Regions from separate parts of the Pseudomonas sp. B2M1-30 genome, predicted to be linked through region 4. Evidence: predicted binding sites of a transcription regulator. Region 4 holds the regulator's gene; each other region holds the start of a gene.
What was found. Region 4 encodes FliA, which starts transcription of late flagellar genes. Its sites were predicted from a motif close to CTAAAGTTTNNNNNNNNNNNGCCGNTAA; they were not measured.

Region 1 (7,908 bases), on a different contig from region 4:
GCGTCAGCCAGTTCGAGATCAACCTGCTGCACGGTGATCCGCTGTTGCTGGCCGACCAGACCTTTCTGTTCAAGCACCTGCTCAAGGAGGTCGCGCTCAAGCATGGCCTGACCGTGGTGTGCATGGCCAAGCCGCTGGCGCACACGCCGGGCAGTTCGATGCACATCCACCAGAGCATCGTCGAAATCGGCAGTGGCAAGAACGTATTCAACGATGCGCACGGTCAACCGACTGCGATGTTCCGCCATTTCATCGGCGGGCAGCAGGCGGGCATGGCGGACTTCACCGCGTTGTTTGCGCCGAACGTCAACTCCTACCAGCGCCTGTGTCATCCGTTCGCGTCGCCGAACAACGCGTGCTGGTCCCACGACAACCGGGCGGCGGGGCTGCGCATTCCGGCCAGTTCGCCGGTCGCGCGTCGGGTCGAGAACCGCTTGCCGGGCGCCGATGCCAACCCGTATCTGGCGATTGCCGCGAGCCTTGCGGCCGGCCTGTACGGCATCGAGCATCAACTGGAGCCGAGCGAGCCGATCCAGGGCGAGTTCGACGTGCCGGACAACCTTTCGTTGCCGTGTACCTTGCACGCGGCGATCGAGCGTCTGAAGCGCAGCCCGTTGGCCAAGGAACTGTTCGGCGCCGAGTTCATCGAAGGCTACATCGCTTCGAAAACCATGGAACTGACCAGTTTCTTTGACGAAATCACTCCCTGGGAGCGTCGTGTTCTAGCCGCCCAGGCCTGACGAACCGTTGCCGTCGGGCTATCGTTGCGGTAGCCCGATACTGATTGCAAGGAGCCGCTCGGAGCGCTGATGCACAAGATCTGGAAATCCTTTCGAGCGTTGTATTTCGCCTCGCTGATGATGTTGATCGGCTCGGGCCTGTTGAGCACTTATCTGGCATTGCGCCTGGCGGCCGATCACGTCGACGGACTGTGGGTCGGTGCGTTGATGGCGGCCAACTATTTCGGCCTGGTGCTGGGCGGCAAGATCGGCCATCGGCTGATCGCCCGGGTCGGGCACATCCGCGCCTATTCGGCCTGTGCCGGGATCGTCGGCGCGGCGGTGCTCGGTCATGGTCTGGTGGACTGGCTGCCGGCATGGCTGGTGCTGCGGACCATCGTCGGCCTCGGCATGATGTGCCAGTACATGGTGATCGAGAGCTGGCTCAACGAGCAGGCTGACGCCAACCAGCGCGGCATGGTGTTCAGCGGCTACATGATCGCTTCGTATCTGGGGCTGGTGCTGGGTCAATTGATTCTGGTCATGCACCCGGGTCTGGGCCTGGAGCTGCTGATGCTGGTCGCGCTGTGCTTCGCGTTGTGTCTGGTGCCGGTGGCGCTGACCCGGCGGATTCACCCGGCACCGCTGCATCCGGCGCCGATGGAGCCGCGGTTTTTCATCAAGCGGGTGCCGCAGTCGTTGAGTACGGTGCTGGGCGCGGGTCTGATCATCGGTTCGTTCTACGGTCTGGCGCCGTTGTATGCCTCGCAGCAGGGGCTGTCCACCGAGCAGGTCGGTCTGTTCATGGGAACCTGCATTTTTGCCGGGTTGCTGGTGCAGTGGCCGTTGGGCTGGTTGTCCGACCGCTATGATCGGGCGGTGCTGATTCGCAGCTTTGCCGGGATTCTGGCCGTGGCGGCGTTGCCGTTGGCGATTCTGCCGAAGGTGCCGCTGGAGGTGCTGTTTGGTGTCGGCTTCCTGTGTTCGCTGGTGCAGTTCTGCCTGTATCCGCTGGCGGTGGCGTTCTCCAACGACCATGTCGAGGGTGATCGGCGGGTATCGCTGACGGCGATGCTGCTGGTGACTTACGGCGTCGGCGCAAGTATCGGGCCGCTGGCCGCTGGCGTTCTGATGAAGCTGTTCGGCAGTCAGAGCCTGTATGCGTTCTTCACCTTTTTCGCGCTGGTGCTGGTGTGGCGAATCCGGCCGAAAGCCGTGACCAATCTGCATCAGGTCGATGATGCGCCATTGCATCACGTGGCGATGCCGGACAGCATGTCCAGTTCGCCGCTGGTGGCGGCGCTCGATCCTCGGGTCGACGAGCAGGTGGTGCAGGAGCAGATGCAGACCACGGTGACTGAACCGGCACCTGAGCCGGAGCCGTCGGTGGAGCCTGAGGTTGAAGCTGACAAAGACAAACCGGCACCTGACATCAGTGACGCCAGGCCTTTTCCCTGAAAAGCACCGGGCATAAAAAACGGGCAGTCACCGCAAGTGACTGCCCGTTTTTTTATGGCGCGGCGATCAGAAGTCGTCTTTATCGAAGCGACGTGCCTCGCGCTGCAACTGATAAACGAAGCGTTCGACGTTGCGTGCGGCCTGGCCGCTGATGTTGTGGAAGCGCAGGCCGGCGAAGGTGATGTTGAGTTTTTCTTCGAAGTGCAGGTAACGCAGTTCGACCGATGTCGGTTGATTGCCGAACAGCGGCGGGGCGATCAGGCGATCGTAGACCTGACCCAGTTGCAGGCGGCCGGTGATGTCACCTTCGAAGCGCAGTTTGCAGCCGGTGGCGGAAATATCCAGCAGCTTGCCGCCAATCGGCGCCTTGAGTTTTTCGCCGCCCAGTTCGACGTTGACCAGATCGGTCAGCTTCAGCGCGGCGCGGAAGGCATTGCGGCGCTGGTGGTAAACCACTTCGGTCGGCAGTTCGCCGGTGTAGAAGCGGTCGCCGGTGGTTTCTTCGATGTTCAGCGTGCCCGTGCATTCCCAGGCGATACGCACGCCGTCATGGAAGCCTTCAACCTTGAACGGTTCGCCCGCGAGCAGGAAGCGCTCGCCGTCGCGCGGGATCATTTCATCCAGGGCGATGGTGGCGGTGTCACGATCCACTTTGATCAGATAGCTCTGAAAGCGCTGGCTGCGTTCGTGGAAGGTGATGACCAGCGGGTCGTGGCTTTCTTGCAACTGGCGCAGGTTGCTGGAGATTTCCAGAGGTGTGGTAAGCACCTTTGGTGGCTGCGGAGCATCATCCGCGCTGAGGACGTTGGACACGTTGAATCAATCTCCAGACAAAATTTGACTACGGCTGGCCAGTATTTTGCCAGCATGTTTCATGCGTTGATAGGGCGCAAGCATAGAAGAAACAATCACGCCTGGCTGAGCGCGCGCGGTTTCTGCAGTTTGGAGAAGGTGCCACTGGCATCGTAGAGCGCAGGAGGCTCGCCGCCGGTGAGGATTTTCAGCTGATTGGCCGTCGCAGCCTGCTGAATCACGATCGACTGGCCGTTCTTGACGTTGGCCGCCTGGCACTGGGCAATCAGGTCGGTGAGCACGTCGCTCTGGGCCAGCAACTGGTCGCCGATGCTCGACTGGCTGGCCAGTTGCTCCAGGCCCTGACGATTGATCGGCAGGTTGAGGCTGGCGAGGACTTCGCTGCGTTTGCGGCCGCGCTGCTCCAACTGAATGATCAGCGCCTGTTTGCGTGCCAGGATGTCTTCGAGTTGCGGCATGTCACGACCGTGCAAGGCGAGGGATTCGACTTGCAGCAACTCCAGCAGTTGTTGAGCTGGAGCAAAATCGTCGGTGATCAGTTGCAATAAAGTAGTGTCGTGCATGGCTGGCCTTGGGTTTTAAGCGTCCAAAAGCCTGGCGCAGACCGGGGCCTAGCGCTGGGCTTCGAAGTTGAGCAGTTTGCTGGCTACACGGTTGCTGTCGACTTTATAGCTGCCATCGGCAATCGCTGCTTTCAACTCGGCCACGCGGGCTTTGTCGACGGCAGGCTGATCGCGCAGCTTGTCAGTGACCTTCTGCAACTGTTGAGCCTCATTGCTGAGGTGTACCGATTCCCCGCTTTTTGCGGCACTGGCCTGTTCGGCCGGGGTATTCAGCGGCGCGGAAGTGCCGGTTTCGGCGGTTTCCTTAGGCGTGCTGGTACGTGTACTGCCCGTAAGTGACGAGGAGCTGTTCAAACGGCTGAAATCGATGACCATGATAAAAACCTCTGGGTATTTGGACGCTTGCCATGTTTTCGGCCATACCCGATAAAACTTTAGGCTCATTTATCAATGAGCTTGCGCGCGTCAGCGCTCGCTGCAGATGAGCCACAGTTTAGGGAACGACGCAGGCCGGCGCCAGTTTTCTGCAGGGCCTCTGTCCACGTCGTTCACATAGCCACTTCCACCTGGCCCGGCGCGGTGACTTGCGCCTTGATGACCCGTTGGGAGTTAAGGTTTTTCACGCGAATCTGTTCCTTCAAACCGCCGTTGGCAAGGGCTTCTCCCGGCATCCGCACGGCCAGTGTGCCGCTGCGCGCGGTGATGACCACCTGATCGCCCTTGCGCACGACTTCCGCCTGTTCCAGATGCACCAGGGTAATCACCTGGTCGGCGACCGTTGGTCGGGTCAATTTTTGTCCGATCGCCTGATCCACCGACGTCAGGAATCCCTGATTGATCTGGCTGACGTCGCGTTCACGCAAGGTCACGTCCTGAGGCTCGATGATGCCGGCGCGCTTGAGCGGACGAGTGGTCGTCACAATCTCGCGAAACAGCCGGACTTGAGCGGGCACGAACACCGTCCAGGGCGAGGCGCCGTCGCATCTGACCTTGACCGTCACCCGGCCCAGAGGACGTGCCGGACTCTCCAGGGTCGCTGTCAATTCCTTGTCGCACATAGGCATGCGCATGCGTGGATCGAGTTGGTTCACCTCGATTTCATAGCGACCTTCCGTTTGACTGGTAGCCAGATAGTCTTCTACGGTGAATTCAAGAAAGCCCTGAGTGACGCCGATAAGCATGTCAGGCAAGGTAACCGCATCAGCAACGGCAGGGCTGCCCGGGTAGAAAATGCAAACGGCCGACACCGCGCAAAGCCATCTGCGGGCTGGGGATGTCAGGCGTCGGAAAAATGTCGTTTGAGTGTTCATACGAGTTAAAAAGCAAGCGCCGTGCCGTTTAGCAATGAATGTGCGTCGCAACAACACTTGGCGTTGGGTAGGAGTCTGGGCATGGCTGGTGTAATGGATTCGGTGAACCAGCGCACGCAACTGGTAGGGCAGAATCGCCTGGAGCTGCTGTTGTTCCGTCTCGACGGCCAGCAGCTCTACGGGATCAACGTGTTCAAGGTTCGGGAAGTGCTGCAATGCCCGCAACTGACGTTGATGCCCAAGTCCAGTCCTGTCGTGTGCGGGGTGGCGAATATCCGGGGGGCGACCATTCCGATCCTTGATCTGGCAATGGCGACCGGCTCCGGTGCTTTGAAAGACAAGAACAATCCGTTCGTGATCATCACGGAATACAACACCAAGACCCAGGGTTTCCTGGTGCGCTCGGTGGAACGCATCGTCAACATGAACTGGGAAGAGATCCATCCGCCGCCCAAGGGCACCGGGCGCGACCACTACCTGACCGCTGTGACTCGGGTGGACAATCAGTTAGTCGAAATCATCGACGTCGAGAAGGTGCTGGCGGAAGTCGCGCCGACGCCGGAAGCGATTTCGGTCGGCGTGGTGGATGTCGAGACCCAGAGCAAGGCATTGTCATTGCGGGTGCTGACGGTCGATGACTCGTCGGTGGCGCGCAAGCAGGTGACGCGTTGCCTGCAGACGGTGGGTGTCGAAGTGGTGGCGCTGAACGACGGCCGGCAAGCGCTGGATTACCTGCGCAAACTGGTCGACGAGGGCAAGAAGCCGGAAGAAGAGTTCCTGATGATGATTTCCGACATCGAGATGCCGGAGATGGACGGGTACACCCTGACGGCCGAGATCCGCAGCGATCCTCGCATGCAAAAGCTTCATATCATCCTGCATACTTCGTTGTCGGGTGTGTTCAACCAGGCGATGGTCAAGAAAGTCGGTGCCGATGACTTCCTGGCCAAATTCCGTCCTGATGACCTGGCATCCCGGGTAGTCGACCGGATCAAAGCAGCAGATATCAGCTAGGGACCTTTCGTCCCTGGCGGTCAACACGATTTAAGAGGCGGCATCATTTGTCTACGGGTAATTTGGATTTCGAACAGTTCCGGGTCTTCCTGGAAAAGGCCTGTGGCATTTTGCTCGGTGAAAACAAGCAGTACCTGGTGTCGAGCCGTCTCAACAAACTGATGGAGCAGCAGGGCATCAAGTCGCTGGGTGAGCTGGTCCAGCGCATCCAGACCCAGCCGCGCAGCGGTTTGCGCGAGCAGGTGGTCGATGCCATGACGACCAACGAAACCCTGTGGTTTCGCGACACCTATCCGTTTGAAGTCTTGAAGAACAAGGTCCTGCCCGAAGCGATCAAGGCCAGCCCCAACCAGCGTCTGCGGATCTGGTCGGCGGCCTGCTCATCGGGTCAGGAACCCTATTCGATGTCGATGGCGATCGATGAGTTCGAACGGACCAACCTCGGTCAGTTGAAGATGGGCGTGCAGATCGTTGCCACCGATCTGTCGGGCAGCATGCTGACCAACTGCAAGACCGGCGAGTACGACAGCCTGGCGATTGGCCGTGGTTTGTCGGCCGATCGTTTGCAGCGTTACTTCGACCCGAAAGGGCCGGGGCGCTGGGTGGTCAAGGCGCCGATCCGCAGCCGCGTGGAATTCCGCTCGTTCAACCTGCTCGACAGCTACGCCAGCCTCGGCAAGTTTGACATCGTGTTCTGCCGCAACGTGCTGATCTACTTCTCCGCCGAGGTGAAGAAAGACATCCTGTTGCGCATCCACAGCACGCTGAAGCCGGGTGGTTATCTGTTCCTCGGCGCTTCCGAAGCGCTGAACGGTTTGCCGGACCATTACCAGATGGTCCAGTGCAGCCCTGGGATCATCTACCAGGCGAAGTGACTGATCGCGGCAACACAAAAAAACGGGAGTCCTCAGGGACTCCCGTTTTTTTATGCCTGCCGCTCATTGGCGGCAGAAAAGCGGCATTGAGCGGAAGCCGGTTGCCGCTTTTCTGGCATTGCCGCGTTGCCGACTTGCGGCAAAGCCCCGCAATCCGGGGATTTTTTGAATTGGCACGCCGCTTGCTATAGCCCTGTTACGAAAAACTCCGGTCACCTGAAGGTTCCCGACATGAGCATCAGCTTCGATAAAGCGCTCGGCATTCACGAAAAAGCCCTGGGCTTCCGCGCCCAGCGTGCCGAAGTCCTGGCCAACAACATCACCAACGCCGATACCCCGAACTACAAGGCTCGGGACCTGGACTTCTCCAAAGTGCTCGAAGCACAGAGCCAGAAGAACAACAACGGCACGATTGCCCTGAACATGACCAACAGCCGCCACATCGAAGCTGAAGGCCTGGGCAATGGCGATGAGTCGCTGATGTATCGCACGCCGATGCAGCCTTCGATCGACCAGAACACCGTTGACGCTCAACTGGAGCAGGCGAACTACGCAGAAAACGCCGTCGGCTTCCAGGCCAGCTTCACCCTGCTCAACAGCAAATTCAAAGGGCTGGTGTCAGCCCTGCGCGGAGAGTAATCCATGTCCCTGTCCAGCGTTTTCAACATTGCCGGCAGCGGCATGAGCGCCCAGAACACCCGTCTGAACACCGTGGCGTCGAACATCGCCAACGCCGAGACCGTTTCGTCGAGCATCGACCAGACCTACCGCGCCCGTCACCCGGTATTCGCCACCATGTTCCAGGGCGGCCAGAGCGGCGGCAGCGACTCGCTGTTCCAGAATCAGGACGCCGCAGGCCAGGGCGTGCAGGTGCTCGGCGTGGTCGAAGACCAGAGCAACCTCGAAGCGCGTTACGAGCCCAATCATCCGGCGGCCGACGCCAAGGGTTATGTCTACTACCCGAACGTCAATGTGGTCGAAGAAATGGCTGACATGATCTCCGCGAGCCGGTCGTTCCAGACCAACGCCGAAATGATGAACACCGCCAAAACCATGATGCAGAAGGTACTGACCCTCGGTCAGTGATAAGGGGCGACTGCCATGAGTGTTACTGATACCACCAGCAGCCTGAGCATGACCGATATCCTGGCGAACT
Region 2 (7,908 bases), on a different contig from region 4:
GCGCATCGCCACCGGTTCGGCCACGGTGGCGATGACCACGGCTTCCGGCGTGGTGGCGCCGGTCGCCATCGGCCTGGGTTATCCACACCCGGAGCTGCTGGTGCTGGCGACTGGCGCGGGGTCGGTTATCTTTTCCCACGTCAACGACGGTGGCTTCTGGTTGATCAAGGAATACTTCAACATGACCGTTGCCCAGACCTTCAAGACCTGGACGGTGCTGGAAACCCTGATTTCGCTGGTCGCGTTCGCGCTGACCGTCGGCCTTTCCTACCTGCTTTAACCGGAGCCCTGCGTCATGGACATCCTTTATCAGATCCGCGCCCGTCAGGATTCCTTCAGCGCCGGTGAGGGACGCATCGCCCGTCTGATGCTCGACGACGTCGGATTTGCCGCGTCCGCCAGCCTCGAAGACCTCGCGCACCGGGCGGAAGTCAGCACCGCCACGCTGTCACGGTTTGCCCGCACGGTCGGTTGCCGCGACCTGCGTGACCTGCGCCTGCAACTGGCCCAGGCCAGCGGCGTCGGCAGCCGCTTTCTCGACCCGGCGCGGACGCCCGAGCAATCGGCGTTCTACGGGCAGATCGTCGGCGACATCGAAACCACTCTGCGCCAGCACCTGGCGGCGTTCGACGAGTCGCGTTTCGCCGATGCGGTAACGTTGCTGGGCAAGGCGCAGATGATTCACGCCTTCGGCATGGGCGGTTGCTCGACCCTGTGCAGCGATGAGTTGCAGGTGCGTCTGGTGCGCCTGGGCTATCCGGTTGCGGTGTGCCACGACGCGGTGATGATGCGCGTCACGGCCGCCAGTCTCAGTGCGGAACATGTGCTGATTGTCTGTTCGCTGACCGGCATCACCCCGGAATTGCTGGAAACCGTGGAACTGGCGCGCAACTATGGCGCGCGAATCCTCGCCATCACCCGCGCCGACTCGCCGCTGGCGGAGCTGGCCGACATCGTGCTGCCGCTGCAAGGTGCAGAAACCTCGTTCATCTACAAACCAACGGCGGCGCGTTACGGCATGTTGCTCGCCATCGATGTGCTGGCCACCGAGCTGGCGCTGGCCAATCCTGAAGATAACCAAGAGCGTCTGCGGCGGATCAAACTTGCCCTCGACGAATACCGTGGCGGCGACGATCACCTGCCGCTGGGAGACTGACATGCTGTACGACACCCTGATCCGCAACGCCCTGGTCATCGATGGCAGCAATATCCCCGGCTACGCCGCCGACGTGGCAATCGTCGATGGTCGCATCGCGCGCATTGGCGACCTGGGCGATGCGCGCGCCACCGATGAGATCGACGCCGCCGGCCGAGTGCTGGCGCCGGGTTTCATCGATGTGCACACCCATGACGACACCGTGGTGATCCGTCAGCCGCAAATGTTGCCCAAGCTCAGCCAGGGCGTGACCACGGTGATCGTCGGCAACTGCGGGATCAGCGCCTCGCCGGTCAGCCTGCGCGGTGATCCGCCGGATCCGATGAACCTGCTCGGTTCGGCCGCCGCGTTCGTCTATCCACGGTTCAGTGATTACCGCGCGGCGGTCGAGGCGGCCAACACCACGTTGAACGTGGCGGCGCTGGTCGGCCACACGGCGCTGCGCAGCAATCACCTCGACGACCTCTTCCGCACGGCGAGCGCCGAGGAAATCGCCGCGATGCGCGAGCAGTTGCGCGAAAGCCTCGAGGCAGGTGCGCTCGGCTTGTCCACAGGGCTGGCCTATGCGAGTGCCTTCTCGGCGTCCACCGACGAGGTCATGCAACTGACCGAAGAACTGACGGCGTTCGGCGCGGTGTACACCACCCATTTGCGCAGCGAATTCGAACCGGTGCTGGAGGCGATGGACGAGGCCTTTCGCATCGGCCGTCACGCCCGGTCGCCGGTGATCATTTCCCACCTCAAATGTGCCGGCGCCGGTAACTGGGGGCGTAGTCCGCAGTTGCTCGCATCGCTGGAGGCAGCGGCGAAAACCCATCCGGTCGGCTGCGATTGTTATCCCTACGCGGCCAGCTCCTCGACCCTGGATTTGAAGCAGGTCACCGATGCTCACCGCATCACCATCACCTGGTCGACACCGCATCCGCAGATGGGCGGTCGCGACCTGATCGACATCGCCGGCGAATGGAAGGTGTCTCTGCTCGACGCTGCCAGACGCCTGCAACCGGCCGGCGCGGTGTATTACGGCATGGACGAGAACGACGTGCGCCGGATCCTCGCCCATCCGCTGTCGATGGTCGGTTCTGACGGACTGCCGGAAGACCCGTTCCCGCATCCGCGCTTGTGGGGCGCTTTCCCACGGGTGCTCGGACATTTCAGTCGCGACATCGGCCTGTTTCCGCTGCATACCGCTGTACACAAGATGACCGGTCTGTCGGCCGCGCGCTTTGGTTTGAAGGACAGAGGCGAGATCCGTGAAGGACACTGGGCGGATCTGGTGTTGTTCGATCCGGCGACCGTGCGCGACGTAGCGGACTTCAACGACCCGCAGCGGGCGGCGCAGGGGATTGACGGGGTGTGGGTCAATGGCGTGTTGAGTTATCAAGATGGACAGGCCAATGGTCGCCGGGAAGGGCGGTTTCTGGCGCGGCAAGGGGATTTGCGCGACAGCTTTCGCTGAGTTTCGAGCAATGCGTCACAGTGGTGGCACATTGCAATTAAAGAAAGCCTGCGCCAAGCCGAATTGCTGACATCCACCCCATCTAGACTGTGGGGCCAACCAGTCAGGGAGCACCCCATGAGCTTCGGTAAAACCACCCCGATCCTGCGGATTTTCGATGAGGCCAAGGCGGTAGCGTTCTACGTCGATTTCCTCGGTTTCAAGATCGACTGGCAACACCGTTTCGAGGCGAATTTCCCGCTGTACCTGCAAGTCTCGCGGGGCGAGTGCGTGCTGCATCTGTCCGAACACCACGGCGATGCGACACCGGGCTCGGCCCTGCGGATCGAGACCGATGAACTGGAAGCGTTCCAGCAGCAGTTGATCGCCAGCGAATACCCATTCGCCCGCCCGCAGATTCAGGCAATGCCGTGGGGCAGCCAGGACATGACGGTGACTGATCCGTTTGGCAATCGGCTGGTGTTCACCAACGCGATCAGCGTCTGACCCCGCAAGCCCCTCACCGTGACCAGGGGACTGATCGAGTGTCTGGGAGGGCTGAGTCGACATGAGCTACCGAGTCGAACTTGGATTTTGAACAGCGCACCAATCGGCTCCCTCTCCCTCCGGGAGAGGCTGGGGTGAGGGGAAAAGTCGCAAGCCAAATAAAAAAGCCCGCTGCCAAACCATTGCGGTCTGGCAGCGGGCTTTTTCGTCAGTGCTGACGCAGTGTCAAACTCGGAAGTGGCTGACCATGGTCTGCAACTGACCACCCAGGCGCGCCAGTTCAACGCTCGACGCGGCCGTCTCGTCGCTGGCCGCAGCGGTCTGCTCCGAGACGTCGCGCACGTTGATGATGCTGCGGCTGATTTCCTCGGCCACGGCGCTTTGCTGTTCGGCGGCAGCGGCGATCTGCTGGTTCATCGACTGGATGTTCGACACCGTGCGGGTGATGTTTTCCAGGGACGAGCCGGCCTTGCGGGTCAGGGCGACGCTGCTGTCGGTCAGGGCGCGGCTGTTGTTCATCACCGCCGAGACTTGCTGAGTGCCGTTCTGCAGACCGGCCACCAGGCCTTCGATTTCCTCGGTGGATTTCTGCGTACGCTGAGCCAGGCCACGGACCTCGTCGGCGACCACGGCGAAACCACGACCGGCTTCACCGGCACGGGCGGCTTCGATGGCGGCGTTGAGGGCCAGCAGGTTGGTTTGCTCGGCCACGGCCTTGATCACGTCCATCACGCTGCCGATCTTGTCGCTTTCCTGTTGCAGCACGCTCATGGCTTCGGTGGAACGCACCACTTCGCTGGCCAGACGCTCGATCTGCGCGATGGCTTCGTTCACCACTTTATCGCCTTCACGGGCTTCGCCGTCAGCGGCGGCAGCGGCTTGCGAGGCTTCCTCGGCGTTGCGCGCGACTTCCTGCACGGTGGCGGTCATCTCGTGCATGGCGGTGGCGACCTGATCGGTCTCGACTTTCTGGCTGTTGACCCCGGCGCTGGTCTGCTCGGTCACGGCCGACAACTCTTCGGCGGCGCTGGCGATCTGGGTGACGCCGTCGCGGATGCCGCTGATCAAGTCACGCAGGGTCACGCCCATGCGCCCGATGCCTTGTTGCAGCACGCCGAGTTCGTCACGGCGGGTGACGGTGACGTTGTGGGTCAGGTCGCCGCCGGCGATGCGCTCGACCACGGTCAGGGTTTCTTGCAGCGGACGGGTGATCTGCCGGGTGATGACCACGGCGGCAATCACGCCGACCAGCAGCGCCAGCAGGGTACTGATCAATTGCAGGGTGCGAGCCTGGGCACTTTCGATGTCACGGCGGTCGAGCTGGATCTGATACAGCTGTTCGCTGAGGGAGACGATCAGGTTGCCCTGGTCGGTCATTTCCTTGCGCGCCTGCACCGCTTCGCTGTTGGCGGTCTTGAACGCCTGCAAGGCGCTGCGGTAGTTGATCAGCGCGGTTTCCAGAGAACGCAGGGCGTCCTGCTGGCTGTCGGCAAAGTGCACGTTCAACTGCTTGAGGCTGGCGATGGCCACGTCCAGTTGGCCGACGGCTTTCTGCTCGGTATCGGCGTTGGCGGTGGCGGTGTAGCCGCGCACTTCGTAGCGCGCCAGGATGAACGCTTCCTTGGCGGTGGTGATGGCCTGGAACTGTTCGAAGCGCTGATCGCTCAGTGGCATCTGCTGCACGCGGGCGCTGATCGCTTCGATCTGGTTGTATGCGGTCTCGGCATTGGCGCCCATGGTGTCGCGCGCGCTGTTGCCGGTGCGGTAGGCGTTGCGCATTTTGTTCAGCGAGGTCTGATACTCGGCGATGGTCGCGGCCTGCTGCTTGAGCAGTTTGACGTTTTCCGGGCTCTTGAATTTCTCGATCAGCGCCTGCTGCTGTGCGGCGAAACCTTCGAGTGTGGTCTGCACGTTCTGCGCGGCGGTTTCATCACCATTGGTCAGCATGTATTGCAGACGCACCACGCGCAGCTTGGTCAGACCGGCATTGAGCTGGGTGATGTCGCTCATCCAGTTGCTGCGGTCGATCAGACCGCCGAGGCTGGTCCAGCCGGTCAGGGCGAGAATACAGGTCAGGGCCAGGACAAGACCGAAGCCCAGCCCCAATTTGAGGTTCACGCTGATGTTACCGAACCAGCTATTCATCACAATTCCTCCAGAACGTTGTGTTCCTTGATCGTCAGTTAGGCTGGAAGATTTGTTGTTTTTTTGAGCCAGCAAGGGTGTAAGCAGGTCTGTATCGGCTGCAAACCCGAGAGCTGAAAGGATTTTGTCGGATTGATTCTGTAACAGGGTTTTCCGGGCAGCCGCCAAGACTTTTTTCACACGGGTTTCACTGCCTGCCCACGCTCGCGTCTTTACCCTCGCCGCATCCTGAGAAGCGTGGTGCATGCCGGTGAGGCGGCCTGATGTGGAATTGAGACTGAGTCTGTTCGGCCTGAAACGCTCGATTGATCTGAGCGGTCTGGCCCGTTATCGAAATACCCTGGTGGTGCTGGCAGCATCGCTGCTGGTCATCCCCCTGACCCTGTGGCTGCTGGCGCCTGCCTCGGTGCCAGACCTGGCCCATGGCAATGTGGCCGGTGCCCGGGCCCTGGCGGCGGGGTGGGCCAAGGGCGACATGATCGTGCTGGTGCGCCACGTCGAGCGTTGCGACCATTCCAAAGCGCCGTGTCTGGCTGGCAACGACGGCATTACCGACCGTTCGCGCAGTGTCGCGGTCGGCGTCGGCGCGCAGTTCGAACAGCTTGGCCTGGACCAGGCCGATATCTACAACAGCCCGATGCTGCGCACGGTGCAGACCGCCGGCTATATGTTCAACAAGGCCGGCACCGGTGAAGACTGGCTGATCAGTTGCAAGGGCCGGATGTTGCAGCAGGCGCTCGCGCACAAGGTCGCGGGACGCAATCTGATTCTGGTGACCCACAGCGAATGCATGGCGCAACTGGAGAAAGATCTCAAGGCATCGACCTCGACGCCAGGTTACGGCGCTTCGCTGTTCATCTCCGCCGCCACCCCGACGGCCCCGAAAATACTCGGCCTTATCGAAGCCTCGGACTGGCGTTCGGTGACCACAGAATGAATGTTTTCCCCAACTCAGGACCCGCCATGTCGCCCAGTCGTTTCTATTTGCTCAACTTCGGTATTCCTCTGGCCTGCGCGGCACTGGTGTTTGTGATGTTCGACATGACCCATCTCGACATCGCCTTCAGCAATATGCTCTTCGACCCGCTGACCCAGGTGTTCCCGATCGAAAAGAGCCATCTCTTCGAGCAATTCACCCACAAATGGGCGCGGATCGTGCCGAACTGGACGGGGGAGGTGGCGGTCATCGGTGCGGTGCTGTCGTTTGTCTGGCCGTTGCTCAACACCGCCAAACGCCCGCGCCTCGGTGTTTTTCTGGAGCGCAGCAAGGTGGCGCCGATCCTGAGATTCACCACCGCTCACCGTCGTGACTTTCTGTTCGTGGTGGTCGCGTTTGCGCTGTGTACCGGGGTGATTCACTTCCTGAAGGCGCACACCAGCGTGTATTGCCCGATCGAAACCACCCTGTACGGCGGCAAAATGGAACACATCGACTGGTTCAGCAATTTCCAGTGGTTCCATGACGCCGGTGAAGGCCGTTGCTGGCCGGGCGGCCATGCCTCCGGTGGATTCACCATGCTGGCACTGTACTTTGTGGCGCGGCGTTACCAGTGGCGCTTCTCCGGGGCAGTGATGTACGGCTCACTGCTGCTCGGTCTGGTCTACGGCACGACACGTGTCCTGCAAGGCTGGCACTACATGTCCCACACGTTCTGGGCCGGAATCTTCGTCTGGCTGACCTGTTTGCTGACAGCCCTGGCGTTCTACGGGCAGGCGCGACTGGCGTTGCCGGTACGCCAGAAGCACGCGCCTGCATTCACAGGCCTACAAAGTAATACGCCTGCCGCCCCACCATCATTGTCTTGAGCACCTTCAGCGGCGCCACTGGCGGTTGATCTCCGGACATCACCGCCACGTTCAACGAAGAGGCACCGAGAAAGTCCCGAAGCTGCGCATCGGTATCCAGCCCCTTGAGCACGCTTTGGGTGTAGAACACGCTGGCGCCGCCCACCCGTTCATTGGCCTGAAACAGCGCCACCTGATGGCCGCTGGCTTGCAGGGTCTGAATCTCGGTGGTCAGCGGCAGGAACGACAGTTCGCGATCCGCACGGGGCAAGGCCCACAGAGCAGCAACCAGGTAGCTGCCGATCACCAGCGTCAGCACGCTCACGCTCAGGGCCTGGCGATGACGGGCGATCCAGCCGATCCAGCCGTTTTCACGCCCCTTCAATCTGTCGAACAGCACCCTGGCATACTCAGCCGCGATCACGGCCGCCGCCGGGGTCATCGACATCAGGTACACCGTGCGTTTGCTTGAGGCCAGGGTCAGCATGACGAATTGCGCAACGATCCACAGGCTGAAAAACAGCAGGTAGCGATTGGCCCGCAGCTCCTTGCGAAAATGCCACAGCCCCAGGTACACGAGGATGTTCCACGGCAAAAAGGCTTGCGGCAGTTTGGCGAGGTAATAGTAGAAGGGCTCGTAATGCCCGGCCTCGACGAACGATCCACTGAAACGTCCGACGCTGTTGGTCAGCAACACCTCACTGACGGCCGGCATGCCACCGCGCTGATACAACACCGCGAGCCAGATCAGCAGCGGGATCAGGCCAACCACGGTCAACCATCCAGGACGCAACCAGGCGCTGATCTTCAGACGCCGGTCGAGCAGGTTGTCCGCCAGCAGGTAAGCGAAAATCACCACGCCAGGCATCGCCAGACC
Region 3 (7,908 bases), on a different contig from region 4:
GCGCACCAGACCATGGATCTTGTCGACGAAACGGTTGAACGAACCGGCCAGGTCGCCGAGTTCGTCCTGGCTGGTGATAGCCAGGCGTCGGGTCAGATCGCCCTCGCCCGCCGCAATGTCGTCGAGATTGGCTTTCATCAGATGCAAAGGACGCAGGATGGTATTGGCCAGCAGCAGCCCCGCCGCCGCAATCACCAACAGCACCACCACGGCCACGCCAACGATGCTCAACACCACGCCTTGCATGCGTTCCTGCACCTGGGCCTCAACCAGCGCCACTTGCGCTTCGATGCCGTCGAGGTTGACCGACGTACCCACGGCCATGTCCCACTTCGCCAGGTATTCGGTGTAGCCGAGTTTCGGCACCAGCACCTGCGCATTGCCCGGCAGCGGCGAGCTGTATTGCAGGTAGTGAGTGCCGTCCTTCGCCACCTTCACCAGGTCGCGGTTGACGTAGACGCCATTCGGATCGCGATTGTCCTTGAAGCTCTTGCCCACGCCGTCGGGGTCGTTGGCCTTGAACAGGCGCACGGTCTCGGAGTCGTAGCCGAAGAAGTAGCCGTCCTTGCCGTACTTGATGCCCGACAGCAGCTTGATCACTTGCGCCCGCGCTGCGACGTCGCCGGGAGCGGCGGCATCGTACAGAGGCTTGATCGTGGTCATCGCCACGGCGACGTAACTTTGCAGGGTGGCCTTGGCGTCGCCCAGCAGACGCTCACGGGTCTGCTCGACCTCCTTGTGCGCCTGTTCCTGAAGGATGAACAGCGTGGTCAGGCTGATCACCAGCGCAAAGAGCAACACCGGAAGGACGGCAAGGGACAGGACTTTAGCCTTGAGACTCAGGCGCATGGGGGCTCACTCTTTTGGTTTTATTGGCGTGGTTAAAGGCTTTAACGGCACGCCAATCCAAAAGTTGAGCCCGGGGGTTTGTGTCTGCTCCCACAAAAGCGAGGGGCTGAGGTCTAGAGCACCATCGCCGCCACCCAGCCCGCCGCCAGCAACGGCAGGTTGTAGTGCAGGAAGGTCGGCACCACGGTGTCCCAGATATGGTGATGCTGGCCGTCGATGTTCAGACCGGAGGTCGGGCCGAGGGTCGAGTCCGAGGCTGGCGAGCCGGTGTCGCCCAACGCGCCTGCGGTGCCGACGATGCAGACAATCGCCATCGGGCTGAAGCCCAGTTGCACGCACAGCGGCACGAAGATCGCCGCGAGGATCGGCACAGTGGAGAACGACGAACCGATGCCGATCGTCACCATCAATCCCACCAACAACATCAGCAGCGCACCAATCGCCTGGCTGTGATCGATCCACGCCGCCGCGCTTTCCACCAGCGAGCGCACCTCACCGGTGGCCTTGAGCACTTCGGCGAAACCCGAGGCGGAGATCATGATGAAGCCGATCATCGCCATCATCTTCATGCCTTCGGTGAACAGGTCATCGGTTTCGCGCCACTTGACGATCCCCGAGGCCGAGAAGATCAGAAACCCGGCCAGCGCACCGATAATCATCGAGTCCAGCAGCAACTGAATAATGAACGCCGCCGCGATCGCCAGGCCGGCGATGCCGATGGTCCTCGGGTTGTAGGCGACACTGACCTGCTCCACCTGCTCGATCTTTTCCAGGTCGTAGACGCGTTTCTTGCGGTAGCTGAAGAACACTGCCAGCAACAGGCCGAACACCATGCCCATCGCCGGAATGGCCATCGCGTGCATGACGTTGATCTGACTGATATCGACCCCGGCCTTGCTGACGTTGGCCAACAGAATCTGATTGAGAAAGATGTTGCCGAACCCTACCGGGAACACCATGTACGGGGTGATCAGGCCGAAGGTCATGACGCAGGCGATCAGCCGGCGATCCAGTTGCAGCTTGGTCAGTACATAGAGAAGCGGCGGCACCAGCAGCGGAATGAACGCAATGTGAATCGGCAGGATGTTCTGCGACGCGATGGCCACCACCCACAGCAGGCCGATGAGCAGCCACTTGACGCTGCCACCACCGCTCGAATGCTGCCGGTCGACCATCGCCAGGGCCTTGTCGGCCAGGGCGTGGGCCAGGCCGGATTTGGCAATCGCCACGGCGAAAGCGCCGAGCAAGGCGTAGGACAACGCCACGGTCGCCCCGCCGCCCAGGCCACTGTTGAACGCCTTGAGCGTGGCATCGATGCCCAGGCCTCCGGTCAGGCCGCCGACCAGTGCGCCGACGATCAAGGCGATCACCACGTGCACGCGGGATAGACTGAGGATCAGCATGACGCCGACCGCAGCTATGACTGCATTCATTTCACTACCTCAAAAACACTGCGATGGAGCAATTCACCGCCAGACAGGATGAGTCCGCCCGACAGCGCCCGAGGGCCGTCAGCGGATTTGCATAGAGGGTCTTATTAGAAGGGCGCGCACTGTGCCGCAGAGTGGCGGCGGTGTCAAAGTGACCGGCCGAATCACAATGTAACAATCGGTGAAGACGTCACAAACGTGCGTCAATTCGTCATCTTGTGCTTCGAACATAAAGAAAGCGCAAACGCGGCCGTTACAGTGCAAAGTCTCAGATATTTATCGAATAAGGACGTCTCCATGTCGCTCAGACAACTTTCCATCCAATGGAAAATCACCCTGCTCGCCGGGCTCTGCCTGGCCGGCATCGTGACCCTACTGGTGGGTCTTTCGCTGTATCGCATGGAGCACAGTTCCGAGCTGGTGAAGGCATCGAGCATGGAGATGCTCACCGAGTCGGCCCAGGCGCGCATCGAGTCCCAGGGCGAAGTGCAGGCGGCCGGCATTCGCCAGCAGTTCATGGATGCCTACCAGTACGGCCACGGCTTCTCGCGTCAGGTGCTGTTCCTGCGCGAACAGGCCGAGAAACGCTTCCTCGATGCCTTCGATCTGCGTGAAGACATGACCCGTCAGGTCAAGTCGGCGCTGCAAGCCAACCCGGATCTGCTCGGTCTGTCGCTGGTGTTCGAAGCCAATGCGCTGGACGGCAAGGATGAGCTGTTCGCCGGCCAGGCCGAGCTGGGCAGCAACGACAAGGGCCGCTTCGCCCTGTACTGGTCGCAACCGACGCCGGGCAAGGTCACCTCGATGGCACTGCCGGAAAGCGACATGGCCGACACCAGCACCGGCCCCAGCGGTCAGGCCGCCAACGCCTGGTTCACCTGCCCGCGCACCACGCTCAAACCTTGCGTGATCGAACCTTACTTCTATGTGATCGACGGCCAGAACGTGCTGATGACCAGCATCGTGTTCCCGCTGACCGTCAACGGCAAAGTCATCGCCTCGCTGTCGGTGGACATCAACCTCAACAGCCTGCAGGCCATCAGTCAGGGCGCCAGCAAGAAGCTGTATGACGGCCAGACCGCCGTCAGCATCATCAGCCCGGTCGGCCTGCTCGCCGGTTACAGCCCGGACGCCAGCAAACTCAGCCAGCGTCTGGATGCCGTGGACAAGATCAGCGGCAGCGAGCTGCTGCAACGTCTGAAAGCCGGCAGCAGCGTCAGCAGCCTGCACAGCGATGGCCAGTTGAAAGTGCTGTCGCCGTTCCAGCCGATTCCCGGCGGGCCGTCCTGGGGCGTGTTGCTTGATGTCCCGGAAAAAGTCCTGGTCAGCCGCGCCGAAGCGCTCAAGCAGCAACTGGATGCCAGCAACACGTCCGGCACCCTGATCGAATTGAGCCTCGGCGTCCTCGCCGCCCTGCTCGGCCTGCTGCTGGTGTGGCTGATGGCGCGCAGCGTGACCAGACCGATCCTCGGCGTGGCGCACATGCTCGAAGACATCGCCAGCGGTGAAGGTGACCTGACCCGGCGCCTGGCCTACGACAAGCAGGACGAACTCGGTCAACTGGCCGGCTGGTTCAATCGTTTCCTCGACAAGCTGCAACCGATCATCGCCGAGGTGAAGCGCTCGGTGCAGGACGCACGCAACACCGCCGACCAGTCCTCGGCCATCGCCAGCCAGACCAGCGCCGGCATGGAGCAGCAATACCGCCAGGTCGATCAGGTCGCCACCGCGTCCCACGAAATGAGCGCCACCGCCCAGGACGTCGCCCGCAGCGCCGCGCAAGCCGCCGAAGCCGCCAAGGACGCCGACCGCGCGACCCGCCAGGGCCTGACCGTGATCGATCGCACGACCCACAGCATCGACACCCTGGCCGCCGACATGAGCGCGGCGATGGTGCAGGTCGAAGGCCTGGCCGCCAACAGCGAGAAGATCGGCACGGTGCTGGAAACCATCCGCGCCATCGCCGAGCAGACCAACCTGCTGGCCCTGAACGCCGCCATCGAAGCCGCCCGCGCCGGTGAAGCCGGACGCGGTTTTGCGGTGGTCGCCGATGAGGTGCGTAACCTCGCCCGCCGCACTCAGGAGTCGGTGGAAGAAACCCGCCAGGTGATCGAACAGTTGCAGAGCGGCACTCAGGATGTGGTCGGTTCGATGGGCAACAGCCATCGCCAGGCCCAGGGCAGCGTGGAGCAGGTCGGCCAGGCGGTGACCGCCCTGCGCCAGATCGGCGATGCGGTGACGGTGATCAGCGATATGAACCTGCAGATCGCCAGCGCCGCCGAGGAACAGAGCGCGGTGGCCGAGGAGATCAACAACAACGTGGCGACCATTCGCGACGTGACCGAATCGCTGTCGGGTCAGGCCAATGAGTCGGCGCGGGTGAGCCAGTCGCTCAACAGCCTGGCGAATCAGCAGCAGAGCCTGATGGATCAGTTCCGGGTCTGATTCACGATTGGCGGGTGTGAGGGGGCTTTCGGGTTCAGCGCCGGGGCAGCTGGATCTCCACCTTCAGCCCGCCCCACTCGCTTTCGCCCAACACCAGAACCCCGCCCCACGTCGCCACGATATCCCGCACAATCCCCAGCCCCAGCCCGTGCCCGTCAGTCTGCTCATCCAGGCGCGCTCCCCGGCTGAACACCTGCGCTCGCTGCTCCTCGGGAATCCCCGGCCCGTCATCTTCCACGCTCAGGGTAAAGCCTTGCGCCGTCTCGGTCACACTCAAGCGCACCTCGGCATCCGCCCATTTGCAGGCGTTGTCCAGCAGGTTGCCGAGCAGTTCCAGCAGGTCTTCGCGGTCCCACGGCAGTTGCAGCCCCGGCGGCGCCACATGGCTCAGCGCCAGGTGCTCGCCATGGATCATGTTCAACGTCGCGAGCAATCCCGGCAGCTCCGCGTCGCAATCAAACAGCGCCCCCGGCAGCGCATCGCCGGACAGCCGCGCGCGGTTGAGTTCGCGATTGAGCCGCTGTTGCACCTGCTCCAGTTGTTCCTTGAGGATCCTGCGCAGCTCGGGATGAGAATCAAGCCGCTCGCTCGACGCCAGGCTCAGCAACACCGCCAACGGCGTTTTCAGCGCATGCCCGAGGTTGCCCAGCGCATTGCGCGAACGCTTGAGGCTGTCCTCGGTGTGCGCCAGCAAATGGTTGATCTGCGCCACCAGCGGCTCCAGTTCCGCCGGCACTTGCTCGTCGAGTTGCGAACGCTGGCCCTGTTGCAATTGCGCGATCTGCTCGCGAGCCTTTTCCAGTGGACGCAACGCCCGGCGCACGGTGACGCGTTGCAGCAACAGGATCAGCAACAGGCCGGCCAGCCCCAGCCCCAAGCCGATCTGGCGCATGCGCTGGAAACTCTCGCGCACCGGCGTGTAGTCCTGCGCCACACTGATCGAGATCGACTGCCCGAGCCGCCGATAATCCGAACGCAGCACCAGCAACTGCTGGCCGTCCGGGCCTAATTGCAGGTTGCTGTGCAGGCCGGGATGGTCGAGCAGCGGCAAGTCCTGATCCCACAACGAACGGGAGCGCCAGTGGCTCTCGGCAAAATCGATACGGAAATAATGCCCGGAAAACGGCCGCTGATAGGCCGGTGACAAATGGCGCTCGTCCAGTTGCAGGCCCTGGGGGCCACGGACCAGCGCCACCAGCAGGCTTTCGCTGTCATTGCGCAGGCCTGCCTCGAGGTAGCGCTGCAAACCCATTTCGAACAGCCACAGACTGGTTTGCGCCAGCACCAGACCGACGATCACCATCACGCTGACCAGCCCCAGGCTCAAGCGGCGCTGGATCGACCTCACGAAGTCTGCCCGCCGAACCGGTAACCCTGGCCCCGACGGGTTTCGATCACACTGCGCCCGAGCTTGCGGCGCAGGTGATTGACGTGGACTTCGAGCACGTTGGAATCGCGCTCGGTCTCACCGTCGTAGAGGTGTTCGGCGAGGTGACTTTTCGACAGGATCTGTTCCGGGTGCAGCATGAAATAGCGCAACAGGCGAAATTCGGCGGCGGTCAGTTGAATGTCCGCGCCGTCGCGCACGACGCACTGGCGCCCCTCATCCAGATGCAGACCGGCAGCCTTGAGCGTCGGTTGATTGGCCTGGCCCTTGGAGCGGCGCAACAGCGACTGAATCCGCAGGTGCAGTTCTTCCGGGTGAAAAGGTTTGGTCAGGTAGTCGTCGGCACCGGCCTTCAGGCCTTCGATGCGCTCGGCCCAGGAGTCGCGCGCGGTGAGAATCAGCACCGGCGTCGCCAGCCCGGCGGCGCGCCATTGCGCCAATACCTCCAGCCCCGGCACACCGGGCAGGCCGAGGTCGAGGACGATCAGGTCATAAGGCTCGCTGCTGCCCTGATAGACCGCATCGCGCCCGTCCGCCAGCCAGTCCACCGCGTAACCCTGACGCTGCAGGCCGGCCATCAGTTCGTCGGCCAGCGGGACATGGTCTTCCACCAGAAGCAAACGCATCGGTCAATCTTCCTTGTCTTTGAGTAAACGGCCGGTGGCGGCCTCCAGATCGAGTTCGCGCACCACGCCTTCGACCGTCAGCAGCTCGACCTCATAAATGTAGACGTCGTGCTTTTCTTCCAGCTCCGCCTCCAGCAGTTTGGCGCCGGGATAGCGGTCCAGCGCCTGTTTGAGCAGTTGCTCCAGCGGCAGAATCGCACCCTGCTGACGCAGACGCAGGGCCTCGTCCTGATCCAGGTCGCGCGCCGCCACCAGCGAGCAGAAAAACAGAAGCGCCAACGCAGTCCGACTGCAGGCGCGAGCATTAACCTTCATTACGTATCCTGATGATCCTTGAGCACCTGCCCGCTGACCGCGTCCAATTCCAGATCCCACTCGACACCCTGACGATCGCGCAGATCAATCTGGTAGAGGTACTTGCCGTACTTCTCTTCCAGCTCGGTGTCGGTGATCGTCGCACCCGGATGCCGGGCCAGCGCCGTGGCATTGAGCTGCTCGAAAGACTGGATAGTACCAGCGTCGCGCAGGCGCAGGGCTTCGTCGGGGCCAAGATCACGGGCGTGAGCGAGGCTGGCGGTCAGACCGATGATCGAGGCGATGGACAGGGCAGTCAGGGATTTCATGGGGTGTCTCCGTATTTTTATGTGTCGCTACGGCCGGCACCTTAACGGGCTGAACTTAACTGAAACTGAATGGCCATCATTGGTCATGACAACACGCTCGCTCCCACAGGAGAGGGCGTGGATCTATAATCCTCCGCTTGCCAACGATCGAGACCGGTATGACCGCCATCCACATCAAGTTCCCCGCCCTCACCCTCAAGGCCGGCCCACGAGCCATGGCGCGCATCCGTGCCCAGGGCCTGAACGCCGCCGACGTCGGCACCCTGCCCGGCGCCGCCGGCGGGCCGAAGGCGCTGGGGATCCAGGGGCTGGACCTGGCGCTGTTCGGTGAATGGCTGCCAAGCGCGCCACGGGAACGCTCGCTGATCGGCGCCTCGGTGGGTTCCTGGCGCTTCGCCAGCGCCTGCCTGCCGGACGCCGCCGAAGGCATCCGCCGCCTCGGTCATCTGTACACAGAGCAGAATTTCAACAAAGGCGTGACCATCAGCGAAGTCAGCCGCAGTTCGCAGCGCATGCTCGACGACTTGCTCGACGGCCGCGACGCGGTC
Region 4 (7,908 bases):
AAGAGTTGGTGCCGGGGGTGGTTTCGCTGTCGCAACTGCTCAAGGTTCTGCAGGCGCTGCTGGCCGAACATGTGCCGGTGCGCGATATCCGCAGCATCGCCGAAGCCATCGCCAACAACGCCGCCAAGAGTCAAGATACCGCCGCGCTGGTGGCTGCCGTGCGGGTTGGCGTATCCCGCGCCATCGTCCAAAGCATTGTAGGTACTGAGTCCGAGCTGCCTGTGATCACCTTGGAGCCAAGGTTGGAACAAATATTGCTCAATAGTCTGCAGAAGGCAGGACAAGGCTCGGAAGAGGGCGTTCTGCTGGAGCCAAGCATGGCCGAGAAGCTGCAACGTTCGCTCATCGAAGCGGCGCAGCGTCAGGAAATGCAAGGTCAGCCGGTGATCCTGTTGGTAGCAGGCCCGGTACGCGCGATGCTCTCGCGTTTTGGCCGCCTCGCCGTCCCCGGACTGCATGTGCTGGCCTACCAGGAAATTCCGGACAACAAGCAAGTGACCATCGTTGCGACAGTAGGGCCCAACGGCTGAGGTAGTGGTTTATGCAAGTTAAGCGTTTTTTCGCCGCCGATATGCGTCAGGCCATGAAGCTGGTTCGTGATGAGCTGGGCGCTGATGCCGCCATCATTGGCAACCGCCGCATTGCCGGCGGCGTCGAGCTGACGGCGGCGCTGGATTACAAACTGTCGGCGCTGGCGCCACGGGTGCCGAACATGGAACTCGAAGACGAGCTGCGCAAGACCCAGTCGCGCATCGTCACCGCCCAGGCCGAGCTGAGCCTGCGTGGCGAAGCCGACGGCAGCACCAATCGCCAGTTGTTCTCCGGGCTGCCGCTGACGGCCGGCCTGCCGCTGACCGCTGCCGAACCGCTGACCGAGCCGACCTACGCCGCGCCGAATCGCCCGGCCCCGGTGGCGCCTGCCCCGGCCGCTGCCGGTGTCGATCCGCGTGCGCTGGACTCGATGCGGTTCGAACTCAACAGCCTGCGCGAACTGATGGAAGTGCAGCTCGGCACCCTGGCCTGGAACCAGCTGCAAGGCAGCCGTCCGGCCCAGGCCAATCTTTACCGTCGCCTGCAACGGATCGGCCTGTCCGGCCCGCTGTCCCGTGATCTGCTGGCGATGATCAGCGATATCGAAGAGCCGCGTCAGGCCTGGCGCATGTTGCTCGCGCACTTGGCGCGGATGATCTCTGTTCCGGAAGTCGAGCCGCTGGAAGACGGCGGGGTGATTGCCATGGTCGGCCCGGCCGGCATGGGCAAGACCACCACGCTGGCCAAGCTGGCCGCTCGCTACGTGCTCAAGTACGGCGCGCAGAACATTGCGCTGGTGAGCATGGACAGCTTCCGCATCGGTGCCCAGGAGCAGTTGAAGACGCTGGGGCGGATCCTCAATGTGTCGGTGACCCACGTCGACCCGGGCCAGTCCCTGGTGCAGGCGCTGGATCCGCTGCTGCGCAAGCGCGTGGTGCTGATCGACACCGCCGGCCTGCAGGCCAGCGACCCGGCCCTGCGCATGCAACTGGAAAGCCTGGCCGGTCGCGGCATCCGCTCGAAAAATTATCTGGTGCTGGCAACCACCAGCCAGAAACAGGTTCTAACCGCCGCTTATCACAGTTACAAGCGTTGCGGGCTCGCCGGGTGCATCCTGACTAAACTGGATGAAACGGCCAGTCTGGGCGAGGTGTTGAGCCTGGCGATCAGCCATGAACTGCCGGTCGCCTACCTGACCGATGGCCCGCGCATTCCGGATGATCTGCATCTGCCGCGCCGTCATCAACTGGTCAGCCGCGCCGTCAGCGTGCAAATGCAGGAAGAACCCAGCGAAGAAGCCATGGCTGACATGTTCGCTGATATCTACCACAGCCCGACCAAGCAGGTTGGCTGAGGTAATGAACAGTTTTTGTACCTACATCGATGGCTTGCCACGCATTGTTCCGGTTGTGAACGCGCAGCCAGTAATGTGGCCTCCGTCTATGCAAGACAAGGTAAAGAAATAACATGGGCAGCATGCATCCCGTACAGGTGATCGCGGTGACCGGCGGCAAAGGTGGCGTCGGCAAGACTAACGTGTCAGTGAACTTGTCTCTGGCGCTGGCAGAGCTTGGCCGTCGGGTCATGCTGCTGGACGCCGATCTGGGGCTGGCGAACGTCGACGTTCTGCTGGGGCTTACGCCAAAACGCACACTGGCCGACGTGATCGAAGGCCGCTGCGAGCTGCGCGACGTGCTGTTGCAGGGGCCGGGCGGGATCCGCATCGTGCCGGCCGCTTCCGGCACCCAGAGCATGGTTCACCTGAGCCCGGCGCAGCATGCCGGTCTGATCCAGGCCTTCAGCGATATCGGTGACAACCTCGACGTGCTGGTGATCGACACCGCTGCGGGTATCGGTGACTCGGTGGTCAGTTTTGTCCGCGCCGCCCAGGAAGTGCTGCTGGTGGTCTGCGACGAACCGACGTCCATCACCGACGCCTACGCGCTGATCAAACTGCTCAACCGCGACTACGGCATGAACCGCTTCCGCGTCCTCGCCAACATGGCGCAGAGCCCGCAGGAAGGGCGCAATCTGTTCGCCAAGTTGACCAAGGTCACTGATCGCTTCCTTGACGTCGCCCTACAATACGTGGGCGCGGTGCCTTACGACGAAAGCGTGCGCAAGGCGGTGCAGAAACAGCGTGCGGTCTATGAAGCCTTCCCGCGTTCCAAGTGCGCGCTGGCGTTCAAGGCCATCGCCCAGAAGGTCGACACCTGGCCGCTGCCCGCCAACCCGCGTGGGCACCTCGAATTTTTCGTCGAGCGCCTCGTGCAGCAAACGGCAGGGCCAGTGCTATGACCGCCAGCGGTATGAACTACTACAAGAAGTCGGCACGTGACGCGCAGTACGAGCTGATCGAGCGTTACGCGCCACTGGTCAAACGCATTGCCTACCACTTGCTGGCGCGATTGCCGGCCAGTGTGCAGGTCGAGGACTTGATCCAGGCCGGGATGATCGGCCTGCTCGAAGTCTCGACCAAATACGACGCCAGCAAGGGCGCCAGTTTCGAAACGTACGCGGGCATCCGGATCCGTGGCGCGATGCTCGATGAAGTGCGCAAGGGGGACTGGGCGCCACGCTCGGTTCACCGCAACACCCGTATGGTCAGCGACGCGATTCGCGCAATTGAAGCTAAAACCGGCCGTGACGCTAAAGATCACGAGGTTGCGGCCGAACTCCAATTGAGTCTCGACGATTACTACGGGATTTTGAATGACACCTTGGGCAGCCGGCTGTTCAGTTTCGACGACCTGTTGCAGGACGGCGAACACGAAGGTCTGCACGAGGATGGCGCCAGTGCTCATCTGGAGCCGTCGCGCGATCTGGAAGACGAGCGATTCCAGGCCGCGCTGGCGGACGCGATTGCCAATTTGCCGGAGCGTGAGCGACTGGTGTTGGCGCTGTACTACGACGAAGAGCTGAACCTCAAGGAAATCGGTGAAGTCCTGGGCGTCAGTGAATCGCGGGTCAGCCAGTTACACAGCCAGTGCGCGGCCCGTTTGCGGGGGCGTTTGGGGGAGTGGCGAGCGCGCTGAGGGCGGTGTGGGGACGCTGCGAACGAGGCTGGTGCGGTGGTGAACGGCACCGGTCTCGATCTGTTGTGCTCCAGACAGTCTTTGAGTGCTTTGCCGGATTGATTGAAATGGCGCGTCCAGGTGCTGGGCGCGTTTAAGACTGCTTGGAGGTCGAATTGAACAAAGACATGAAAATCCTCATCGTTGACGATTTCTCGACGATGCGGCGGATCATCAAGAACCTGCTGCGTGATCTGGGGTTCACCAACACCGTTGAAGCGGACGATGGCACCACCGCCATTCCGGTGCTCAACAGCGGCAGCATCGACTTTCTGGTGACTGACTGGAACATGCCCGGCATGACCGGCATCGACCTGCTGCGTCACGTGCGCGCCGATGAAAAGCTCAAGCACCTGCCGGTGCTGATGGTGACCGCTGAAGCCAAGCGCGAACAGATCATCGAAGCGGCCCAGGCCGGCGTTAACGGCTACGTGGTCAAACCTTTCACAGCTCAGGCACTGAAAGAAAAGATCGAGAAGATTTTCGAACGCATCGGCTGATGTACGCGCCCCGGGGGAGCTATGGAGCATAACGAATCTTCACAGGGCGACTTCGAGTCGACTCTGAAAAAACACGCGGTCGAACTGGTCGAAAGCCTTGAAAAAGGCAAGTTCGGCGAAGCCGTGCAACTGATCCATGAGCTCAATCAGACCCGCGACCGTGGCCTGTACCAGGAAGTGGGCAAGCTCACGCGTGAACTGCACAGCGCGATCGTCAATTTCCAGATCGATCCGCACATGCCGCAAGCCGAGGAAGTGTCGCAGATCACTGATGCGACCGAACGCCTGGGCTATGTGGTCAAGCTGACCGAGAACGCCGCCAACCGCACCATGGATCTGGTGGAGAGCGCCACGCCGGTGGTCAATGGCCTGGCTGACGAAGCCCAGGCGTTGAGTGCCGACTGGGGGCGTTTCATGCGCCGCGAAGTCGGTGCCGAAGAGTTCCGTGAACTGGCTCGCCGGGTCGACGGTTTTCTGGCACGCAGCAGCGCGGACAACCGCGCCGTATCGGCCAACCTGAACGACATTCTGCTGGCCCAGGATTACCAGGACCTCACCGGTCAGGTGATCAAGCGTGTGACCCAGTTGGTCACCGAAGTCGAAAGCAACCTGCTCAAACTCGTCCTCATGGCCAGTCAGGTGGACCGCTTCGCGGGCATCGAACATGACCGTGCGGCGATGCTTGCTGAAAAAGATCCACAAAAACATCTCTCGCAGGGTGAAGGTCCGCAGATTCATGCCGATAAACGAGAAGACGTTGTGTCCGGTCAGGACGATGTGGACGATTTGCTATCCAGCCTTGGATTTTGAGTTTTTTTGGGTTTTTAGACCTGTAGGAGCACCCCATTAATGAGCTTCGGCGCCGATGAAGAGATCCTTCAGGATTTCCTGGTTGAGGCCGGCGAGATTCTTGAGCAACTGTCCGAGCAACTGGTCGAGCTGGAAAGCCGTCCGGATGACGCGGATCTGCTCAACGCAATTTTTCGCGGTTTCCACACTGTAAAAGGGGGCGCCGGCTTCCTTCAGCTCAACGAGCTGGTGGAGTGCTGTCACATCGCCGAAAACGTGTTCGACATCCTGCGCAAGGGTGAGCGTCGCGTAGATGCAGAACTGATGGACGTGGTACTCGAAGCGCTGGACTCGGTGAACAGCATGTTCGGCGAAGTTCGCGATCGCAGCCCGATCACCGCTGCAACACCGGAACTGCTGGCGGCGCTGTCGCGTCTGGCCGAGCCGCAATCGGCTGATGAAGCCGTGGCCTCGCCGGTGGCCGAGATGATCGAGGAACTGGTCGTTGAAGACGCAGCCTCGGGCGACATCACCGATAACGAATTCGAACAGTTGCTGGACTCGCTGAGCGCCGTCAAGGCTGAAGCCGAGGCTCCGGCGGCCGTGGCTGCGCCGGTGCAGAGCGCCGATGAAGCGGCCAGCGATGAAATCACCGATGCCGAGTTCGAGTCGCTGCTCGACCAGCTTCACGGCAAGGGTCAGTTCGCCGCTGATGCGGTGGCCCCGGCGGCGGCCGCTCCTGCGGCGCCGGCAGCGGGCGACAGCTCCGACATTACCGACGATGAGTTCGAAGCCCTGCTCGATCAGTTGCACGGCAAAGGCAACTTCGCCGTCGAAGCGCTGGAGTCGGCCATTGCTTCGGCCCCGGCGCCTGCCGCTCCGGCTGCGGCCGCTGCGGGCAGCGATCTGATCACCGATCACGAATTCGAATCGCTGCTCGACCAGCTGCACGGCAAAGGCAAGTTCACGGACGTCGCTAGCGGTGCGCCAGTTTCCGCCGGCAGCACTTCGGCCGTCGCCACGCCTGCTGCCGCCGCACCTGCCGCCAAGACTCCGGCCGCTGCGCCGAAGCCGGCCGCGAAAGCCGCCGAGCCAAAAGCCGAAGCGCCAAAACCGGCCGCCGCTGCCGCACCGGCACCTGCCCGTGCGCCGGCTTCGCCGCCACCGGAAAAACCGGCCAGTGAAGCCGAGACCACCGTGCGGGTCGACACCGCGCGTCTCGACGAAATCATGAACATGGTCGGCGAACTGGTACTGGTGCGTAACCGTCTGGTGCGCCTGGGCCTCAACAGCGGCGACGAAGCCATGTCCAAGGCCGTGTCGAACCTCGACGTGGTCACGGCCGACTTGCAGACCGCGGTGATGAAGACCCGGATGCAGCCGATCAAGAAGGTCTTCGGGCGCTTCCCGCGTCTGGTTCGCGACCTGGCGCGTCAGCTCAAGAAAGAGATCAACCTGGAACTGGTGGGTGAAGAGACCGACCTCGACAAGAACCTCGTCGAAGCACTGGCCGACCCGCTGGTCCACTTGGTGCGCAACGCGGTCGACCACGGTATCGAGTCGCCGGAAGAACGCGAAGCCTCGGGCAAGGCCCGTGGCGGCAAGGTGGTGCTGGCCGCCGAACAGGAAGGCGACCACATCCTGCTGTCGATTTCCGATGACGGCAAGGGCATGGACCCGAACGTCCTGCGTTCGATCGCGGTAAAACGCGGTGTGATGGACAAGGATGCGGCCGATCGCCTGAGCGACACCGAATGCTACAACCTGATCTTCGCCCCGGGCTTCTCGACCAAGACCGAGATTTCCGACGTGTCCGGCCGTGGCGTCGGCATGGACGTGGTGAAGACCAAGATTTCCCAGCTCAACGGTTCGATCAACATCTACTCGACCAAGGGCCAGGGTTCGAAGATCGTCATCAAGGTGCCGCTGACCCTGGCGATCATGCCGACCCTGATGGTGATGCTCGGCAACCAGGCGTTCGCGTTCCCGCTGGTGAACGTCAACGAAATCTTCCACCTCGACCTGTCGACCACCAACGTGGTGGATGGCCAGGAAGTGGTGATCGTGCGGGACAAGGCGCTGCCATTGTTCTACCTCAAGCGCTGGCTGGTCAGCTCCGCCGCTCACGAAGAGCAGCGCGAGGGCCATGTGGTGATCCTTTCGGTGGGCACCCAGCGGATCGGCTTCGTCGTCGATCAACTGGTCGGCCAGGAAGAAGTGGTCATCAAGCCGTTGGGCAAGATGCTCCAGGGAACTCCGGGCATGTCCGGCGCCACCATCACCGGTGACGGCCGCATTGCACTGATTCTCGATGTTCCGAGCATGCTCAAGCGTTACGCCGCACGGCGTATTTGAATCCGGGGCGGCGGGGCGACAACGTCTCGCCGCACCTAATGGAGTGTTTATGGCAGTCAAAGTCCTGGTGGTGGACGATTCGGGTTTTTTCCGCCGCCGCGTCTCGGAAATTCTTTCAGCGGATCCGAGCATCCAGGTCGTCGGTACGGCGACCAACGGTAAAGAGGCGATCGATCAGGCCCTGGCCCTCAAGCCGGACGTGATCACCATGGACTACGAGATGCCGATGATGGACGGCATCACGGCCGTGCGGCATATCATGCAGCGCTGCCCGACCCCGGTGTTGATGTTCTCCTCGCTGACCCACGAAGGCGCCCGGGTGACCCTGGATGCGCTGGATGCCGGCGCGGTGGATTTCCTGCCGAAGAATTTCGAAGACATCTCCCGCAACCCGGAGAAGGTCAAGCAGTTGCTGTGCGAGAAGGTTCACAGCATCTCGCGCAGTAACCGTCGTTTCAGTGCCTACAGCGCACCGGCGCCGGCTGCTGCGCCTGCGCCGACACCCGCGCCTGCACCTGCGTCGTCGAGTTTCGCCAGCCATGGCAGCAGCGCTCCGGCCCGTCCGGCGCCAGCCCCTGTCCATGCACCGACCCGCACTCCGGCGGCCAGCGCTTCGTCGCCGGCCCCCAAGCGCAAGTCCTACAAACTGGTGGCGATCG

Region 1: flgM (flagellar biosynthesis anti-sigma factor FlgM) is a predicted target of FliA. The motif match lies at 3,964-3,991, and genes of this name have one in related genera.
Region 2: N8H74_RS16360 (methyl-accepting chemotaxis protein) is a predicted target of FliA. The motif match lies at 5,338-5,365, and genes of this name have one in related genera.
Region 3: N8H74_RS24160 (methyl-accepting chemotaxis protein) is a predicted target of FliA. The motif match lies at 2,509-2,536, and genes of this name have one in related genera.

What each region holds. Positions count from the first base shown of each region.
Region 1 is NZ_JAOEJT010000005.1:23,479-31,386, forward strand. It holds gene N8H74_RS11955 (glutamine synthetase family protein) at 1-740, shown strand, start outside; gene N8H74_RS11960 (MFS transporter) at 810-2,177, shown strand; gene N8H74_RS11965 (flagellar brake protein) at 2,244-2,990, opposite strand; gene N8H74_RS11970 (flagellar protein FlgN) at 3,086-3,553, opposite strand; gene flgM (flagellar biosynthesis anti-sigma factor FlgM) at 3,602-3,928, opposite strand; gene flgA (flagellar basal body P-ring formation chaperone FlgA) at 4,102-4,863, opposite strand; gene N8H74_RS11985 (chemotaxis protein CheV) at 4,945-5,877, shown strand; gene cheR (protein-glutamate O-methyltransferase CheR) at 5,925-6,752, shown strand; gene flgB (flagellar basal body rod protein FlgB) at 6,984-7,391, shown strand; gene flgC (flagellar basal body rod protein FlgC) at 7,395-7,838, shown strand; gene flgD (flagellar hook assembly protein FlgD) at 7,854-7,908, shown strand, end outside.
Region 2 is NZ_JAOEJT010000007.1:228,014-235,921, reverse strand. It holds gene N8H74_RS16380 (GntP family permease) at 1-280, shown strand, start outside; gene N8H74_RS16375 (MurR/RpiR family transcriptional regulator) at 296-1,156, shown strand; gene N8H74_RS16370 (D-aminoacylase) at 1,158-2,615, shown strand; gene N8H74_RS16365 (glyoxalase superfamily protein) at 2,733-3,101, shown strand; gene N8H74_RS16360 (methyl-accepting chemotaxis protein) at 3,327-5,246, opposite strand; gene N8H74_RS16355 (histidine phosphatase family protein) at 5,512-6,183, shown strand; gene N8H74_RS16350 (phosphatase PAP2 family protein) at 6,210-7,052, shown strand; gene N8H74_RS16345 (glycosyltransferase family 39 protein) at 7,003-7,908, opposite strand, start outside.
Region 3 is NZ_JAOEJT010000014.1:175,704-183,611, reverse strand. It holds gene N8H74_RS24170 (methyl-accepting chemotaxis protein) at 1-849, opposite strand, end outside; gene N8H74_RS24165 (Na+/H+ antiporter NhaC family protein) at 963-2,282, opposite strand; gene N8H74_RS24160 (methyl-accepting chemotaxis protein) at 2,577-4,724, shown strand; gene N8H74_RS24155 (ATP-binding protein) at 4,759-6,072, opposite strand; gene N8H74_RS24150 (response regulator transcription factor) at 6,069-6,737, opposite strand; gene N8H74_RS24145 (PepSY domain-containing protein) at 6,741-7,052, opposite strand; gene N8H74_RS24140 (PepSY domain-containing protein) at 7,052-7,360, opposite strand; gene N8H74_RS24135 (patatin-like phospholipase family protein) at 7,519-7,908, shown strand, end outside.
Region 4 is NZ_JAOEJT010000011.1:100,080-107,987, forward strand. It holds gene flhA (flagellar biosynthesis protein FlhA) at 1-530, shown strand, start outside; gene flhF (flagellar biosynthesis protein FlhF) at 542-1,885, shown strand; gene fleN (flagellar synthesis regulator FleN) at 1,999-2,829, shown strand; gene fliA (RNA polymerase sigma factor FliA) at 2,826-3,566, shown strand; gene N8H74_RS20675 (chemotaxis response regulator CheY) at 3,734-4,105, shown strand; gene N8H74_RS20680 (protein phosphatase CheZ) at 4,127-4,915, shown strand; gene N8H74_RS20685 (chemotaxis protein CheA) at 4,955-7,249, shown strand; gene N8H74_RS20690 (chemotaxis response regulator protein-glutamate methylesterase) at 7,299-7,908, shown strand, end outside.